DNA from 3 places in the Acidovorax sp. JHL-9 genome. Region 3 is predicted to be linked to each of the others. Evidence: predicted binding sites of a transcription regulator. Region 3 holds the regulator's gene; each other region holds the start of a gene.
The links. Region 3 encodes FNR, which switches genes on or off when oxygen is low (the NO sensors DNR and NnrR bind a similar motif). Its sites were predicted from a motif close to TTGATNNNNATCAA; they were not measured.

Region 1: the regulator FNR is predicted to act here: its motif matches at 2,226-2,239, upstream of K225_RS0112695 (type IV pili methyl-accepting chemotaxis transducer N-terminal domain-containing protein).
Region 2: the regulator FNR is predicted to act here: its motif matches at 3,630-3,643, upstream of K225_RS0103435 (DUF2189 domain-containing protein).

Annotation. Positions count from the first base shown of each region.
Region 1 covers NZ_AUEX01000018.1:23,017-28,956, reverse strand. The annotation lists gene glp (gephyrin-like molybdotransferase Glp) at 1-176, opposite strand, end outside; gene mobA (molybdenum cofactor guanylyltransferase MobA) at 223-855, opposite strand; gene moaA (GTP 3',8-cyclase MoaA) at 1,034-2,170, opposite strand; gene K225_RS0112695 (type IV pili methyl-accepting chemotaxis transducer N-terminal domain-containing protein) at 2,363-3,199, shown strand; gene K225_RS0112690 (SDR family oxidoreductase) at 3,245-4,006, opposite strand; gene K225_RS20770 (DUF2889 domain-containing protein) at 4,105-4,713, opposite strand; gene K225_RS0112680 (aldehyde dehydrogenase family protein) at 4,811-5,940, opposite strand, start outside.
Region 2 covers NZ_AUEX01000003.1:112,904-118,843, forward strand. The annotation lists gene sstT (serine/threonine transporter SstT) at 1-832, shown strand, start outside; gene K225_RS0103420 (ABC transporter ATP-binding protein) at 846-1,538, opposite strand; gene K225_RS0103425 (arylesterase) at 1,554-2,234, shown strand; gene K225_RS0103430 (hypothetical protein) at 2,534-2,722, opposite strand; gene K225_RS0103435 (DUF2189 domain-containing protein) at 2,777-3,574, opposite strand; gene K225_RS0103440 (PLP-dependent transferase) at 3,719-4,966, opposite strand; gene K225_RS0103445 (BON domain-containing protein) at 5,048-5,536, opposite strand; gene K225_RS0103450 (SulP family inorganic anion transporter) at 5,692-5,940, shown strand, end outside.
Region 3 covers NZ_AUEX01000008.1:56,539-62,478, forward strand. The annotation lists gene K225_RS0106625 (sulfite exporter TauE/SafE family protein) at 1-96, opposite strand, end outside; gene hemN (oxygen-independent coproporphyrinogen III oxidase) at 128-1,510, opposite strand; gene fnr (fumarate/nitrate reduction transcriptional regulator Fnr) at 1,701-2,423, shown strand; gene K225_RS0106640 (hypothetical protein) at 2,445-2,738, opposite strand; gene K225_RS0106645 (FixH family protein) at 2,796-3,068, opposite strand; gene ccoG (cytochrome c oxidase accessory protein CcoG) at 3,143-4,588, opposite strand; gene ccoP (cytochrome-c oxidase, cbb3-type subunit III) at 4,659-5,573, opposite strand; gene K225_RS0106660 (cbb3-type cytochrome c oxidase subunit 3) at 5,598-5,735, opposite strand; gene ccoO (cytochrome-c oxidase, cbb3-type subunit II) at 5,748-5,940, opposite strand, start outside.

The DNA of each region.
Region 1 (5,940 bases), on a different contig from region 3:
AGTGGCGAGACCACGTCGCGCGCCAGCACGCGGCCCAGGGCCTCGAAAATGCCGATCTCTTCGGTGTCCGTGACCGGCTGCGCCAGCCGTTCCAGAAAGGCCGACACCTGGTCGGCGCGGAGTGCCTGGGGGTCATAGCCCTGCAGTTCGGCGGCAATCTGTGCAATGGTTTTCATGGGGGCGTTCGCGCAGGGCGGGTGGGGGTGCAACCGGTGCACGCGGTCAGGGAGTACCGGCGCTTTCGAGGCGGTGCAGCTCGTCCAGCGTGTTGGCGTTGAAGAAGGCCAGCGGGTCGTCGCCCGGCTGGTCGAAGGGCACCACCACATGCGGGTGTTGCGCGGTCCAGGCGTCGATCTTGCGGCCACCGGCCTGGGTGAAGGCGACCAGGCTTTCGAGCAGGTCCACACGCAGCAGGCAGAACACGGGCTGGGTGCGCACGGCGGTGCCGCCCGCGCCATCGTCCTCGGGGGCGGCGGCCATGGCGATGTCGGCCCCTTGGGCGTCCGCAGCGGCCGCCAGCCGTGCGGCCAGGTCCAGCGGAAACAGCGGCGTGTCGCAGGGCACGGTGAGCAGCCACGGGGTTTCGCAGCGCTCCAGCCCGGTCAGAAAGCCCGCCAGCGGGCCGGCATAGTCGGCAATCACGTCGGGCCATACGGGGGCGCCAAAGGCCTCGTAGGCGGCCAGGTTGCGGTTGGCGTTGACCATGGTGGCGCCCACCTGCATCTGCAGGCGCATCAGCGTGTGCAGCGCCAGCGGCAGGCCGCGAAAATTCTGCAGGCCTTTGTCGACGCCGCCCATGCGGGAGCCTCGGCCCCCGGCCAGGACCAGGCCGGTGATGTCTTGGGTGTCAATCATGGATGCTCTTCAAAAGAATGCGGGCCGGAATTTCCCGCGGCCTTGGAGGCTGTGCTCTGCAGGCCAGGGCAGCCGGGCAAGGGCCGCCCCGCAGCGAGTGCTGCGTTCCCCTTCCCGCATCGCGTAGCGGTGCGAGAGAAGGGGGAAGCGACGCAGTCGTTCAGGGGGGTGTGCGAGGTCATCCGCCGATATAGCTCATTTCCACCCGGCGCGCGCCCTGCGTGGTGTCGGCCGGCAGGCTGCTGCGCAGCTCCGAATAGCGGTCGGCGCGCTGCTGCCAGATGGGCGCGATGGCCGATGCGATGGCCTCGTCGCTGGCGCCGCCGCGCAGCAGGCTGCGCAGGTCGTAGCCCTGGCTGGCAAACAGGCACAGGTACAGCCGGCCTTCGGTCGAAAGCCGCGCGCGGTTGCAGTCGCCGCAGAAGGCCTGGGTCACGCTGCTGATCACGCCCACTTCGCCCAGGGCCGGGTCGTGCTGGCCTGCAGCGTTGGCGTAGCCCCAGCGCTCGGCGGTTTCGCCGGGGCTGGTGGGGCTGAGCGGCACCAGCGGCAGCTCGGCGCGCAGGCGGGCTATCAGTTCGGCCGACGGCAGCACCTCGTCCATGCGCCAGCCGTTGGTGGCGCCCACGTCCATGTATTCGATGAAGCGCAGCGTGGTGCCCGTGCCGCGAAAGTGGCGCGCCATGGGCAGGATTTCGTGGTCATTGGTGCCGCGCTTGACCACCATGTTCACCTTGATCTGCGACAGCCCCGCCGCGTGCGCCGCCTCGATGCCGGCCAGCACATCGGCCACCGGAAAATCCACATCGTTCATGCGGCGGAACACTGCGTCGTCCAGACCGTCGAGGCTCACGGTGACGCGGTTCAGTCCCGCCGCCTTGAGAGCCCGCGCCTTGCGGGCCAGCAGCGAGCCGTTGGTGGTGAGGGTGAGGTCGGGCGCGGTGCCGTCCACCGTGCGCAGCCGGGCCAGCTGGGCCACCAGTTCTTCGAGGTTCTTGCGCAGCAGCGGCTCGCCCCCGGTCAGGCGGATCTTGCGCACGCCGTGGGCCAGAAACAGCCGCGCCAGCCGCGCGATCTCCTCAAAGCTCAACAGGGCGTTGTGCGGCAGGTAGGCATGGTCCTTGTCGAACACTTCCTTGGGCATGCAGTAGTTGCAGCGGAAGTTGCAGCGGTCGGTCACGCTGATGCGCAGGTCGCGCAGGGGGCGGCCCCGGGTGTCGGTCAGCAGGCCGGTGGGAGCGGCGGCCTGCGCGGGCACCCTGGCCGCCAGAGCGGCGATGCGTTGGTCCACCAGAGGAATCACACGTTCAGACATGGGGCGATTCTGCCGTATCGGCCGCGCCATCGAGGGCATGCCCCTGCTGGCAAGGTTGACTGGGGTCAATGGAGCGGGTCAACGCGGGTTCGTCCCGCCAATGTCCGGCGAATGGCAGTTGCTTGACATGGCGCAGGGGGCGCATGTGGTGCGTCACAACAATCGCAGCACACAAAGTTTCAAGGAAATGACATGACGAATGCGAGCTCGATGGCACAAGCGCTTGCCTGCCAGCGCCGGGTGGCCGTGCAGTGGGTGGCGGCAGGCATCCTGCTGCCCACCTGGGCCGGCGGGGCCCAGGCGCAAATGGCACTGTCGGGGGCCATCAACCACGCGGGATGGTTTCGGGCACTGTCGCAGCGCATGGCCAAGGCGTATTGCCAGCAGTATTTGCAGGTGCTGCCCGAGGCTGCCAGGGACGTGCTGGGCCATGCGCGCACAAGGGTGCAGCAGGGATCTGGCGAGCTGGCGCGTGGGTTGCAGTCGGGCCAGTGGCCTGCCGAAGTGGCGCGGCAGCTGGACGAAGTGCAAAAGCAGTTTGCACTGCTCGACCAGTTGACAGCGGCGCCCACGTCGCGGGCGGCCGTGGCGGCGGTGTCCGAGCAGTCCGACCGCACGCTGCTGGTGGCCCAGGCGGTGACCGAGTCCATCGAAAAGATGGCACGGGTGGCCAGTGCGCGGCTGGTGAACCTGGCCGGGCGCCAGCGCATGCTGTCGCAGCGCCTGGCCAAGAACTATTTTCTGGTGGCCGCCAAGGCGGACACCAAGCTGGTGCACGCGCAACTGGCGGCAGACGCCGCCGATTTCCGGCAGGCCATGCAGACCCTGACGGCTGCACCGGTCTCCACGCCCGCCATTCGTGGCGAGCTGGAGCTGGCGGCCCCGCAGTGGGTGTTTTTTGAGGCGGCCCTGCGCCGGCCCGCCGACGAGCAGGGGCTGAGCGTGGTGGCCACCACCAGCGAACGCCTGCTGAGCGTGATGGACCGGCTCACCGGCCTGTACGAAGCCGCCTTGCGCGAGGTGCTGTAGCCAGGGGCTTGCCGGCAGCGCCGTCCGGGGGGCTGTGGTGTGCCGCTACACGCAGCGTGCCCCATCCACCTCGATGCACACGCCGCTGATGAAGGCGGCCTCGTCGCTGGCCAGGTACAGCGCGGCGTTGGCCACGTCGAGCGCCGAGGAAAAGCGGCCCAGCGGAATGGTGGCCAGGAATTTCGCGCGGCGCGCTTCGTCCACCGGGCCACCTGCAAACTCGGCGGCCAGGCCCGTGTCGGGGTTGAACACGGGGTTGATGCAGTTCACGCGGATGTTGTCGGGGCCCAGCTCGGCCGCCATCGACTTGCTGGTGGTGATGACGGCGCCCTTGGAGCCGTTGTACCAGGTCAGGCCCGGGCGGGGGCGCAGGCCCGCCGTGGAAGCAATGTTGATGAAACTGCCGCCGCCGCCCAGGCGCATCGCGGGCACGGCGTGGATGGCCGAGAGGTAGATGCTCTTGACGTTGATGGCATAGACCTTCTCGAACTCGTCCTCGCTCACTTCCAGCATGGGGCGGTTGCGGTGCGTCCAGCCGGCGTTGTTGACCACCACGTCCAGCCGGCCATGCAGGCGCACGGCCTCGTCGATCAGGGCCTTGACCTCGGCAGACTTCGTCACGTCGGCCTGGAAGAAGGCCGCTGTGCCGCCTGCCGCGATGATCTCGGTCACTACGCGCTGGCCACCGGCCTCGTTGATGTCGTTGACGATGACCTTGCCCCCTTCAGCGGCCAGGCGCTTGGCAATGCCTTCGCCAATGCCGTTGCCGGCGCCGGTGACGATGATGGATTTGTGCTGCACGCGCATGGTGTTGTCTCCTTGTTTTATAGATTTGATCGCTGCTTGCGCTTTAGGGGTAGGCGCTAGCGCCTGTTTTTATTCATATTTTTCCCCCGCTACGCGGGCTAGGGCTGCAGCGCGGCGAGGGCGTCGCCGGCCGCTGGTGGCGGGCCCACCGGCACCGTCAGGCCGTCCGGGCCGCGGCGGTAGAACTGCGGAAAATATTCCTTCACGCCGTTGCCGTTGAAGTCCCAGCCGGTGCACTGGCCCAGATGGCGGGGCGGTTCGTCGGCATTGGCGGCAGCAAACACCGCGGGCACCGACTGGAATGCCGCCGTGGCCAGGTTGAACAGCAGCTCGCGCAGGTGGGTGCAGCTGGCCACGCCGCCCAGGTTCTTCTGGATGGCCTGGCGCCAGCCGCGCGCCATGCTGCAGCCCACCATGGATTGCAGCGCGGGCTGGGCCTGGGGGCAGTCCTTGAGCGGGTGGGTGTCCATGGCCACGTCGATGGCCTGCACCACCAGCTGGCGGTTGACGGTGACGCGCAGCCACATGTGGTGGATGGGCTCGCCGGCCAGGCGCAGGCCGGCCTCGCGGAACGAGGGCGCATCGTAGGTCTTGCTGTCGTGCAGCTCGCCTTCGATGTCCCACAGCCCATCGTCGCGTTCAAAGCCTTGGTAATGGACGCGGCGCTGGTGCCGGGCAGTGCGGGGGGCGGGGGGGCTCAGGGGCATGGAGAAAAGAAACCGTCGGGCAAAAAGGAAGGGCGAGGGCACATGCTACCGGCACACCGCCGCGCCGTCTTGCGCGGGCGCGACAGGCGGGCCTGGATCAGCCGTGCCGGATGGCCACGGTCTTGAGCGTGGTGAAACCGTGCAGCGCCTCCAGGCCCTTTTCGCGTCCGTATCCGCTCGATTTGACGCCGCCAAACGGCAGCTCCACGCCGCCCGCAGCGCCGTAATTGTTGATGAACACCTGGCCGCTGTGCACGCGCTTTGCCATGCGGAACTGGCGGGCGCCGTCGCGCGTCCAGATGCCTGCCACCAGGCCAAACGGGGTGGCGTTGGCCAGCTCCACCGCGTGGTCCTCGTCCTGGAAGGCCATTGCGCTGAGCACGGGGCCAAAGACCTCCTGCTGCGCCAGGCGGTGTTCCACCGGCACATCGCGCAGCAGCGTGGGGGCCTGGTAGAAACCGGTTTCGGGCGCTTCCTCCACAATCTGGCCCTGGGCCACCATGGGGATGCCGGCCACCTGGGCGTCGGACAGAAAATCCCACACGCGCTGCTGCTGCGACTGGCGGATCAGCGGGCCCACATCCAGGTCCATGGTGGCGGGGCCCACGCGCAGCGCTTCAAAGGCCTGGCCCAGGCGCTCCAGCAGGGGCTCGTAGATGAGCGAATCGATCAGCACGCGCGAGCCGGCCGAGCAGGTCTGTCCCGCGTTTTGCACGATGGCATTGATGACCACGGGCACGGCGGCGTCCAGGTCGGCATCGGCAAAGATGATCTGCGGGCTTTTGCCACCCAGCTCCAGTGTCACGGGGCAGTGGCGCTCGGCGGCCACCTGCTGGATCAGCGTGCCGATCTTGGGGCTGCCGGTGAAGCTGATGTGCTGCACGCCGGGGTGGCGCGCCAGTGCGTCGCCCACCTCGTGGCCGTAGCCAGTGACGATGTTGAGCGCACCGGCCGGAAACCCCACCTCGGCCGCCAGCTGCGCCACGCGGATCAGGCTCAGGCAGGCATCTTCGGCGGGCTTGACCACGCACACATTGCCCGCCGCCAGCGCGCCGCCCACGCTGCGGCCAAAGATCTGCATGGGGTAGTTCCACGGAATGATGTGGCCCGTCACGCCATGGGGTTCGCGCCAGGTGAGCACGCTGTAGCCATCGGTGTAGGGGATGGTCTCGCCGTGCAATTTGTCGCAGGCACCGGCATAGAACTCGAAGTAGCGCGCCAGCGCCA
Region 2 (5,940 bases), on a different contig from region 3:
GGTGGACAACCCCGTGCGGGCTCTGATGAATGCCAACTACATCGGTATCCTCGCCTGGGCGGTGGGCCTTGGCCTGGCCATGCGCCACGCCAGCGCGGGCACGCGCGCCGTCATGCACGACTTGGCGGCCAGCGTTTCCGTCATCATCCAGGTCGTGATCCGCTTTGCGCCCCTGGGCATTCTGGGCCTGGTGGCCAGTACCTTCGCGGAAGCCGGCACACAGGCGCTATGGGGCTATGCGCACCTGCTGGGCGTGTTGCTGGGCTGCATGGTGTTTGTGGCCCTGGCGGTCAATCCGCTCATCGTCTTTCTGGCGCTGCGCGTCAATCCCTATCCGCTGGTATTCACCTGCCTGCGCGAGAGCGGCGTGACGGCGTTCTTCACGCGCAGCTCGGCGGCCAACATTCCCATCAACCTCGCGCTGGCCAAACGCCTGAACCTGAACGAAGACACCTACAGCATCGCCATTCCACTGGGCGCCACCATCAACATGGCCGGTGCGGCCATCACCATCAGCGTGCTGTCGCTGGCGGCAGCGCACACCCTGGGCATTGCGGTGGACGCGCCAACGGCCCTGCTGCTGTGCGTGGTGGCCGCCGTTTCCGCCTGTGGCGCCTCGGGCGTGGCCGGCGGCTCGCTGCTGCTGATTCCGCTGGCATGCAGCCTGTTCGGGATCAGCAACGATGTGGCTATGCAGGTCGTGGCGATCGGTTTCATCATCGGCATCCTGCAGGACTCGGCCGAGACGGCACTCAATTCATCCACCGATGTGCTGTTCACGGCCGTGGCCTGCCGCTGGGCGGATCCAGCACGCAAACACCCGGCCCCCTGAAGCGTCGGCGGGCTCAGGGACTGACCTGGCCGGCCTCGATGCTGATGAGGCGCTCGCAGCGCTGGGCAATGGCACGATCGTGCGTGACCAGCACCAGCGTGGTGCCTTGCTCGCGGTTGAGGTCAAACATCAGCTGCATGATGGTCTCGCCGGTGGCGAAATCGAGGCTTCCGGTGGGCTCGTCGGCCAGCAACACGGCCGGCCGCATCACAAAAGCGCGTGCCAGCGCCACGCGCTGTTGCTCCCCCCCGCTGAGCACTTTGGGGTAATGCCCCAGGCGCTGCCCCAGCCCGACATGCCTGAGCATCTCGGTGGCGGCCGCGCGGGCATCACTGCGATTGGCCAGTTCGAGTGGCAGCATGACGTTTTCCAGCGCCGTGAGGTTGCCCATGAGCTGGAAACTCTGGAAAACGAAGCCCACCTTTTGCGCCCGCAGCGCGGCGCGGCCGTCTTCGCTCAGCGCAAACAGATCCTGGCCATCGAGCCGCACGGTGCCGCGCGTGGGGGTGTCAAGGCCCGCAATGATCGACAGCAGGGTGCTTTTGCCCGAGCCTGACGCACCGACAATCGCCACGGTTTCCCCAGGCGCCAGGCGGAAATCGATATCCCGCAGAATGTCCAGCGTGCCGGTGGAGTCGGTCACCGACTTGAATACATGCTCGACCGCAATAATGGGTGTGGCTGGCGTGGGGGAGGTTTCGGACATGAAAGGCTTTTTATTGTGATTTGCGATCTGCATCGACGCCACTTTATCCTGACAGCAGCAGCCGGCGCACTGGCGGGCCTTTGCACCCCCGTGGCCGTGGCACAGCCGGGCGGCAAGGTACAGGCGGCCTCGGCGCGGCCCAAGGTCATCCTGGTGCTCGGTGACTCGCTCAGCGCCGAATACGGTCTGGCGCACGGCACCGGCTGGGTGGCTTTGCTGGAAAAGCGCCTGGCGCAGGAAAAGATCGCAGCCACCGTGGTGAATGCCAGCGTCAGTGGAGAAACCACCTCCGGCGGGCGTTCGCGCCTGGCGGCGCTGCTGGCACAGCACCAGCCCAGCCAGGTGGTGATCGAGCTCGGCGGCAATGACGCCCTGCGGGGCCTGCCACTGAAAAATACCGAGGAAAACCTGTCGTGGATGGTGCAGACAGCGCAGCAATCGGGAGCCAGGGTACTGCTGGTGGGAATGCAGGTGCCACCCAACTACGGCACCGACTACGCCAACCGTTTTGCGTCCACCTTTGCGGCGGTAGCCAAGGCGCACAAGGCGGGTGTGGTGCCGTTTTTCCTCAAGGGCGTGGCCGATGGGCCCGACCCTACCCGGCTGTTCCAGCCAGACCGCATCCACCCACGCGCCGAGGCGCATCCACAGATGCTGGCCAACGTGTGGCCGGAACTCCAGAAGCTCTTGCGTTAAGAGCCTGTTGACGATCTCGCAGGGGATCGCGTTGGAGCGCCATCGGGATGAGTGGATGCTTCGGATGCGCCGCATGGGCTGGTGCCCATGAAAGCAGCCGGGGCGCCAACACTCCAAGTACATCGGCCCGATTGTGCTCCAACCCTTGGGGCAGCGGTCCTTGCGGGCGGTCTGCGGCGTTGCGGCGCTGGTGGATAGCCGGGCTATCCACTGCGCACCGCGCCTTGCATCCCATCGCGCAAAGACCGCTGCGCGACCCCTGGGAGATCGTCAACAGGCTCTAAGAGCCGTGGAAAAAATCAATGGCCGGCAGGCTCCGACGGTTCGGCGGGCGCGGGCGATGCCAACGCTGCAGCCCCACCGCCCGGCTGTTCGTGTTGCGGCTCATCGGGCCTGCGCTGGTTTTTGGCTTTGAGCTTGTCTTCCTTTTTTTGCTTTTTGGCGAGCTCGCGCTGGCGCTTTTCGTATCCGTAGTTGGGTGTTGCCAAGGTATTTGCTTCCTGAAGTAGGAGTCCACTTTAACAGTTTGCCCTCAGGGCGCCTCAAACCGCCACGCGTGGCACAGAAGACACCGCCGCGCGGTAGGCATGCCAGCTGGCATGGCCCAGCACCGGGCCAGCGAGCAGCAGGCCGGCGCCCCACAACCACAGCGACACGGCCACGATCAGCGTGATCAACAGCCCCCACAGCAGCATGACGGCGGCGTTCTCCAGCACCACCCGCATGCTGGTGATGCCCGCGGTCAGCGCATCGGTGTCACGGTCCAGGATCATCGGAATGGAAACCACCGACGTCGAGAAAACGAGCGCAGCAAAGGCACCGCCCACCGCCAGATAGACGCCGACAAAGCCCCAGTTCTGGGGGTTGAAAATGGCCGCCATCACCCCGGTGGTGGACGGCATGCCGGTGTTGAAGAAAACGGCAAACACCACCAGTGAGGCGCGGCCCCACAGCAGCTCCAGCACCACCAGCACCAGCACCAGCATGCCCATGCTGCCCATGTGACTGTCCCAGCAGGTGATGGATTGCCCCAGATCGGGCGATTGGCCCGCCTCGCGGCGCCGGCTGGTGTCATACAGGCCCATCGCCAGAAACGGCCCCAGCAGCAGGCACCCGCTGGCCAGCGACATGGTGTATTCGGGCCGCGTGCGAAACACCCAGCCCAGCACCAGCGCCATGCCCCAGAAGCACGCGCCATAAAAAAGGGCAATGCCCGGCGCGGCCACCACATCCTGGATGCCCTTGCGCAACCAGTGGAAGGGATCGGCAAGGCGCAGCGGATGGAGCGTGATCGCCACGGCTGTGGCAGGTGAAACTTGGGCGGCGGGAGGTGCGGACATGGCGGTAATGGCAACAAGTTGCGGAGACGGGCTGGGTCGGTGGGCGCAACGCCCGTTGATATATGTCAACACCCTAAGCCACCTGCCCGCCATGCGCCACTGAGGAAACTACCACCCCAGCGCCGCCACCGTGCCATCAGGCCATCAGACCGCGCCGAAAGCCCGGGCCATGGCCTGCTGCAAATCCTGGCGGAGATCTGCCACATCTTCCAGCCCCACAGAAAAGCGCACCAGCGTGCCAGGCAGCAGGTGCGGCACAGGGCGGCGGCGCATGGACGCCAGCTGGTAGGGCACCACCAGGCTCATGGGGCCGCCCCAGCTGTAGCCCAGCTTGAACAGGCGCAGGCCGTCGCAGAACGCATCGACCTGGGCCTGGCTGTAGCGCGCATCGATCATCACGCTGAACAAGCCAGCCGCAGCGCCGTCGCCATGGTTGGCAGCGCCGCACAGGGCCCGCCAGTGGGCATGTCCCGGCGCGCCGGGCAGTGCCGGGTGCAGCACCTGGGCCACAGCGCTCTGCTGCTGCATCCACAGCGCCAGCTGGCGTGCCGCCGCATCGTGCGCGCGGTAGCGCAAACCGATGCTGGGCAAGGCGCGCAGCACGGCTTCGGCGTCGTTGGCGGCAATGCCCAGGCCCAGTCGCATGTGGGTGAGCTTGATTTTCATGTGCAGGGCCAGGTCGCGCGTGATGACACTGCCCATCAGCACATCGCCACCGCCGCTGGGGTATTTGGTGAGCGCATGGACCGATACATCGACCGCCAGGTTGCCGCTGCCATCCCCGCCCAGATCGAAGGGCGCAAATGCCAGGCCGGCGCCCCAGGTGTTGTCGAGTGCCGACATCACCCCCCGGGCACGGCAGATACGCACCTGTTCGCAAAGATCGGGAAACTCCATGGTCACCGACCCGGGTGCTTCCAGCCACACCAGCCGGGTTGCCGAAGTGATGCGCGCGGCCAGATCCGCAGGATCGAGGGGGTCATACAGTACGTGGCGAATGCCGAAACGGGCCAGCTCCCCGTTGGCCAGATCCTTGCTGGGGCCGTAGGCGTTGTCTGGAATCAGGACTTCATCCCCGGGGCGGAGCAAGGCCAGCGCCACGTTGGCAATCGCCGCCAGGCCGCTGGGAACCAGCACGCACTGCCGCCCGCCCTCCAGCGCGCACAGGCGCTCTTCCAGGATGAAGGTGGTGGGCGTGCCGTGCAGGCCATAGGTGTAGCCGCTCTTGTCTTTCCATTCGCGCGACCGCATCGCCGCCACATTGGGAAAAATGACGGTGGAGGCCTTGAAAACGCCAGGCTGGGGTGCAACAAACCCGGCGGGAGGTGTGTAGGCATGGTGGACGATGCGGGTGGCGGGGCCGAAAGCGGAATCTTCATTCATGCCTGGCATGGTAGCGCGCGACAACACCGTCCGACTGCCAAACGTCCGCGCCAAAGCGCATCCCCGGCGGCGCCCCCAGGATGCCGGATGTCAGCTGGCGACCTTGAGGTTGTTGGTCACCGATAGCACACCCTTGACGCCTTTGGTGATGGTTTCAGCACGCTCGCGGGCGCTTGCATTGGGTGCGGGGCCTGTGAGCGTGACGGCACCGGCACGGGTGTCCACATCGATCTTGAATGCACTCAGGTCGGGGTCCTTGGCCAGGCCGGCAGACACCTGCACCGTGATGGTGGCGTCATCCACGGCACCCATGGCGGCGCTGCCCATTTCCTGGGCGCCCGACTGCACCGTGGCGGCGCCTTCCTCCACCTTGGTTTCCGCGTTCTTGAGTGCGCTTTCTGCCTTTGTCTGCGCCTCTGCGGCTGCCTGTTCGGTTTTCTGGACAGCGGAATCGAGTTTTTGTCCCACGGTGGGTTCCTCCTGCTTGCTGCAGGCAGCCAGCCCAAACGCCAGGGCACTGGCACCGAGAAGGGTCCAGATGCGTTGCGGGTTGCTGTGCGGAAATTGGCGGATATTCATGTGCGACTCCTTAAAGATGGTGTGAATGTAGGCAAGTCACACACCCACCAGGGTCGGAAAGCGCCGAATGGACTGTAGGACAACATCGCCAGCCACCCTCTCCCGCAGCGCGGCGCACAAGGCGCCGAGCCCGCACAACGGCGACAATAGTGGGGATGTCGCTTCACCCTTTGTCCCGTTGGCTGCCTTTTCTGGCCTGGCCGCGCCCTGACCGCGCCTTGCTCAGGGGGGAGTTCTGGGCCGGCATGACCGTGGGCCTGATGCTGGTGCCACAGGGCGTTGCCTACGCCGCGCTGGCGGGCATGCCGCTGGTAACAGGCATCTATGCCTCCCTCGTGCCGGCACTGGTGGCCGTGCTGTTCAGCGCCTCCACGCGCCTGGGAGTGGGGCCCACGGCCCTCACC
Region 3 (5,940 bases):
GATGATCGCACCGCAAGGCGCGGAGCACATGGCCAAGCAATGGGGCCCGCCAGCGAGCCCCATGAGCAAAGCCGTTACGGCAAGGGGTGCAAGCATGAAGACCGGGGCACAGCTCGAATGATGGGTATCAGATGATGCGCGAAAACCGGGCCCGATTGCGGTCAGCCTGCAAATAGCGGTCAAACACCATGGCAATGCCGCGCACAAAGAACCAGCCCATGGGCGTTACCTTGACACCCTCGGCAGTCAACGTAACGAGTCCCTGCTCGGTCATGGACTCCAACTGCTCCAGTTCCGGCGCGAAATACTTCCGAAAATCAATGAGCCAAGCTTGATCCATGGGCTCAAACAACACCTCGCCCTGGCACATCAGCGCCATGATGACGGCCCTGCGCACCAGGTCATCACGATTCAGCGCCAACCCCCGCACCACGGGCAGCCGCCCCTGATCCAGATGGTCGTAGTACTCCTCCAGCGACTTGGCGTTCTGGCTGTAGGTCGCGCCCACCCGGCCGATCGCGGATACGCCCAGGGCGATGAGATCGCAGTCGGGCTGGGTGCTGTAGCCCTGAAAATTGCGGTGCAGGCGCCCCTGCCGCTTGGCAACCGCCAACGCATCCGTAGGCAAGGCAAAGTGGTCCATGCCTACATAGACGTAACCGGCATCAATGAACGCGTCCAGCGAACGCGAAAGCATGGTCACCTTGGCGGATGCAGCGGGCAATTCTGTCGAGATGATGCGCCGCTGCGGCTTGAAACGATCGGGCAAATGGGCGTAGGCATACAAAGCGATTCGGTCGGGGCGCAACTGGGCCACCTGTGCCAGCGTGCGATCAAACGACTCGGGTGTCTGGCGCGGCAGCCCGTAAATCAAATCCACATTGACCGACTCAAAGCCCAGCGCACGAGACGCTTCCACCAATGCAAACACCTGCTCTGCGGGCTGAATGCGGTGCACGGCCTTCTGAACCTCGGCATCAAAATCCTGCACCCCGAAGCTCAATCGATTGAAGCCGAGCTCCGCCAGCACCGCCAGCCGCTCCGAAGTGACCGTGCGAGGATCCACCTCGATGGAATACTCACCACCCGGCGCAAAGGTGAAACTGCGCCGCAGCGTTGCCATGAGCTGGCGCAGCCCGTCGTCCGAAAGGAAGGTCGGCGTGCCGCCCCCGAGGTGCAACTGGCTGACCACCTGTCCGGTGCCGCAGTGGGCCGTGTGCAGATCAATCTCGCGGCTGAGGTAGCGCAAATACACGTCGGCACGGTCATGGTGCTTGGTGATGATCTTGTTGCAGGCACAGTAGTAGCACAACGATTCGCAAAACGGAATGTGGACATACAGCGACAACGGCAGTGCCATGGCCGTAGCACCAAGCCGGCGCTGTGACAGTGCCAACACATAGTCCTCTTGCCCAAAAGCCTCCACAAACCGGTCAGCCGTGGGGTAGGAGGTATAGCGCGGTCCTGGAATGTCAAAACGGCGCAGAAGTTCTGGGGTAACAGCGGTCATGGGAAAATATCCTTGCGTGCATCGGTACTGTGCCGTACCCTTTGGCCCACGTCCTTGACCTTAATCAAGAAGACGAATGGGTACAGGGGGGACAATTTGATTCAAGTCAGCCGCCACGCGTGCACCACGGGACAATGGAGTCCCAGCAGATACAAGCCAATTACCCTGACCTGTCCAGGTCCCAGTGCCCATGAACCCGCAAACCATCAAAGTCGCCTGCTCCAACTGTAACCTGCGAGAACTGTGCATGCCCGTAGGCCTGAACGAGCAGCAGTTGCAACGCATTGACGATATCGTGGCAGTGCGGCGAAAAATCAAGCGGGGAGGTACGCTCTTTCGCAATGGAGAGTCGTTCACTTCTCTCTATGCCATTCGCACTGGTTTTTTCAAGACCTGCGTCGCTACCGAAGATGGGCGCGACCAGGTCACAGGCTTTCAGATGGCGGGTGAAATCATTGGACTCGATGGCATCGTCAACGACCATCACACCTGTGATGCAGTCGCCCTCGAAGATGCCGAAGTGTGTGTCATGCCCTTTGATCGCATCGAAGAACTATCGCGCGAAGTCACGGCGTTGCAACACCACGTTCACAAGATCATGAGCCGGGAAATCGTTCGTGAACACGGTGTGATGCTTTTGCTGGGCAGCATGCGCGCAGAAGAGCGCCTGGCCGCGTTCCTGCTCAACCTGGTGCAACGCCTGCATGCCCGCGGGTTCTCGCAGTCCGAACTGGTATTGCGAATGACACGGGAAGAAATCGGCAGTTACCTTGGACTCAAGCTGGAGACAGTCAGCCGCACGTTCTCGAAGTTTGTGGAAGATGGCACGGTAGAAGTCAAACAGCGCCATGTCCGCATTCTGGACACCGAGGCACTCAAGCGTATTGTCAACAACCAGCAGGCTTGTCACTGATCGCTGTTCAGGTATGGGCCGTCACGGGCATGACGATGCCTTGTGGCAATCGTCCGGTCGGGCATCCGGAGGCACGGGGCAGCGGTTGAGTTCAAAGGGTGACATGGAGAGCAGCGTTGTCAGCGCGCTGGCAGCCATGGTAATGATCCAGAACGCAAAGAACGCAAGGGTATAGACCCCCTGGCGGGACAGCGTCAATGGTTGACCGAGCCAATGAAGATCCTGTGGATCCACCATGGCGAAAACCAGCATTTCCAGGATCCCGGCCACCAGAAAAGCGGGCCATGCAATCCACATCAGGCGTTGTGTCCACATCGTGTGTTTCCTCGGGGTTGCGGGGAGCGTTTGTATGCGACCAGTTGGGACTCTCGTTCAGCGAGGCTGATCTACGGCAGGTGTCGCCGCATGGTTGCGGCCCTTGAGCGCAGGGGCCAAACTTTTCTCTGGCTGTGCCAGCGTCTGGTTGATCTCAATCCCTTTGCGGTAATAGTCCTCCTCGACGACGGGGTCCGGCCGACTCACGGCAAGCCACAGCGTAATGAAGCCGGCGATCACCACAATGACCGGTCCGGCAATCACCAGCCAGACATGCCCAAACTTCCACCATGGCTGGGGTCCGGGAGTAATAACGGGGCTGGTTGGCATGGAAGCTCCTCAGGTATCAGCATACAGGCCACAAGACGCCATGCAGCGCACAGCGTGACCTTCACTCAATTGACTCAGCGTGGCACCAGGAATATGGATTTCTCAGTCACTTTGCCGCCGCTTTCCAGTGCAGATATATCGAAATGAATCGCATGGGAACCAGGGGCCGCAGATCCATACGGTATCTGCAGTCGCACCGCGACCCAACGGGATTCTGCAGCACCAATGTCCACCTCCTGCTCCGAAGCCACTTCCAAGCCATCCAGCCCGCTCGCAGTAATGCGGTAGCGCTGTGCGGCCTCTGTGGCATTCATGATCTGCAGTCGATAGACATTTTCAAGCTTGCCCCCCGCAACAATGCGGGACAAGGCGGCACGGTCACGCACGATGTCCACCTTCAGGGGGGTGCGCGTGCTCAGGCTGGCCAGCATGCCCACACACAAAGCCACCAGAACCGCGGTGTAGATGAGCACGCGAGGGCGCAAGACATGGCGCAAGATTTGCGACTGGCTCCAGCGATGCAGAACACCATTCTGGGTCGAATACCTTATCAAGCCTCTGGGGTAATGCATCTTGTCCATCACGGTATTGCAGGCATCCACGCAAAGACCGCAGCCAATGCATTCATATTGCAAACCCTTGCGGATGTCGATGCCCACGGGACACACTTGTACACACAGGGTGCAGTCGATGCATTCGCCCAGGCCCTTGGCCTTGTAGTCCACCGTCTTGACCCTGGGCCCGCGCGGCTCGCCGCGGGCTTCGTCATAGGTCACGATGAGGGTATCGCGATCGAACATTGCGCTCTGGAAACGCGCATAGGGGCACATGTATTTGCATACCTGCTCCCGAAGGAAGCCAGCATTGCCATAGGTGGCCAAGCTGTAGAAAAACACCCAGAAAATCTGCCAGGTGCCAGCAAAAGCCAACAACTCGGGACCCAGTTCCCGAATCGGCACGAAATACCCGACAAAAGTGAAACCCGTCCAGAGGGAAACAGCAACCCAGACCGTCTGCTTCAAGAATTTCTTGCGAATCTTCTCAAAGGTCCAGGGACCGGCATCCAATCGCAGTCGCGCACTGCGATCGCCTTCGATCTTGTGCTCTATCCACATGAATATCTCGGTATAGACCGTCTGTGGACAGGCAAAGCCACACCACAGACGACCCGCAACCGCAGTGAACAGAAACAGCGAGAGCGCTGAAATAATCAGCAAACCCGTGAGATAGATGAAATCCTGTGGGTACAGGACCAACCCAAAAATATAGAACCGACGGGCACCGAGATCAAACAGCACCATTTGGCGCTGGCCCCACTCCAGCCAGGGCAGCCCATAGAAAACGAGCTGCGTGAGAAACACCATGACCCAACGCCAACGCGCAAAGAACCCACTGATCGATCGTGGGTAAATTTTTTTCTGGGCCTCGTAAAGGGAGACAAGTTCACCCTCCGCCGACGGCTCGGGCGTGGCCGCCGCGATGGGAATGACCTTGCGCGGCGCCTTGTCGGATGATTTCATGGTGCGGACTATGGAAGCGGATAACTAGCACTGCAAAGCAGCCCCAGTCGGAACTGGAGCCACCCCGAGTTCATCGGGCTGCGGCAGGCTTGTTGGACAAGCCCCACACATACGATGCCAGCACCCCGATTTGCGCCTCGGTCAGCTTGTCGGCCTGTGCGGGCATCTCGTTCACCTTGCCATTGTTGATCATGGCGGTGATGGCTGCTTCGCCCCATCCATGCAACCAGATGTCGTCCGTGAGGTTGGGGGCGCCCAAAGCCTGGTTACCCTTGCCGTCGTTGCCGTGGCAGGCAGCGCACGCCACGAACTTGGTCTTGCCCAGCGATGCCCGCAGCGAATCATGCGGGCTGCCAGACAGGCTCAGCACATAGTGCGACAGATTGCGCACATCTTCCGGCGAACCCACTGCGGCGGCCATGGGAGGCATATTGCCGATGCGCCCCTTCTGCAGCGTCTCGCGGATCTTTTCAGGGGTGCCACCATGCAGCCAGTCAGCATCTGCCAGATTGGGAAAGCCCTTGCTGCCGCGGGCGTCGGAACCGTGGCACTGGGCGCAGTTGTTCATGAACAAGCGCTCGCCGATCGCATGGGCCTGCGGATCCACGGCCACGTCTTCAGGCTTCATGGAAGCAAAACGCGCATACAGCGGCTCGATTTCCGTCTTGGCCTTGGCCATTTCAGCCTCGTATTCACCCTTTTGCGTCCAGTTCAGCTTGCCCGTAAAGGTGCCAAGACCGGGATAGGCAGCCAGATAGCCCAGGCCGAAGAGGATGGTGATGACGAACAGCCACACCCACCAGCGCGGCAGGGGGTTGTTCATTTCGACCAGGTCCTCGTCCCAGACGTGGCCGGTGGTGTTCTCGGCCGTGGCCATAACCTTCTTGCGGCCCGCCATCCAAAGCAGAATGCCGCAGGCGATGATGCCGACCAAGGTCAGCGTGGTCACAAAGACCGACCAGAAATTGCTGGTGAAGTCACTCATGGGGTGTTCTCGTTCTGGTGAAGGTCAATCTTGCTCGAAGGGCAGCCGGGCTGCCTCATCAAACCGGGACTTGTTGCGGCCCCTGTAGGCCCAGACCCAGATGCCAATAAAACAGGCCATCGATGCCAATGTGGCGACGATGCGCATGGTCGTGATGTCCATGGCCAATCTCCTTTACTTGAGCGCGCGGCCCATGACTTGCAGATAAGCCACCAAGGCATCGATTTCGGTCTTGCCCTTCACGTCGGCAGCAGACGCAGCGATCTGCGCGTCGGTGTAAGGCACGCCCACGGTCCGCAAGGCCTTCATGCGCGGCGCCACATCGGCTGGATCAATGGCATTTTTCTCCAGCCATGGATACGCAGGC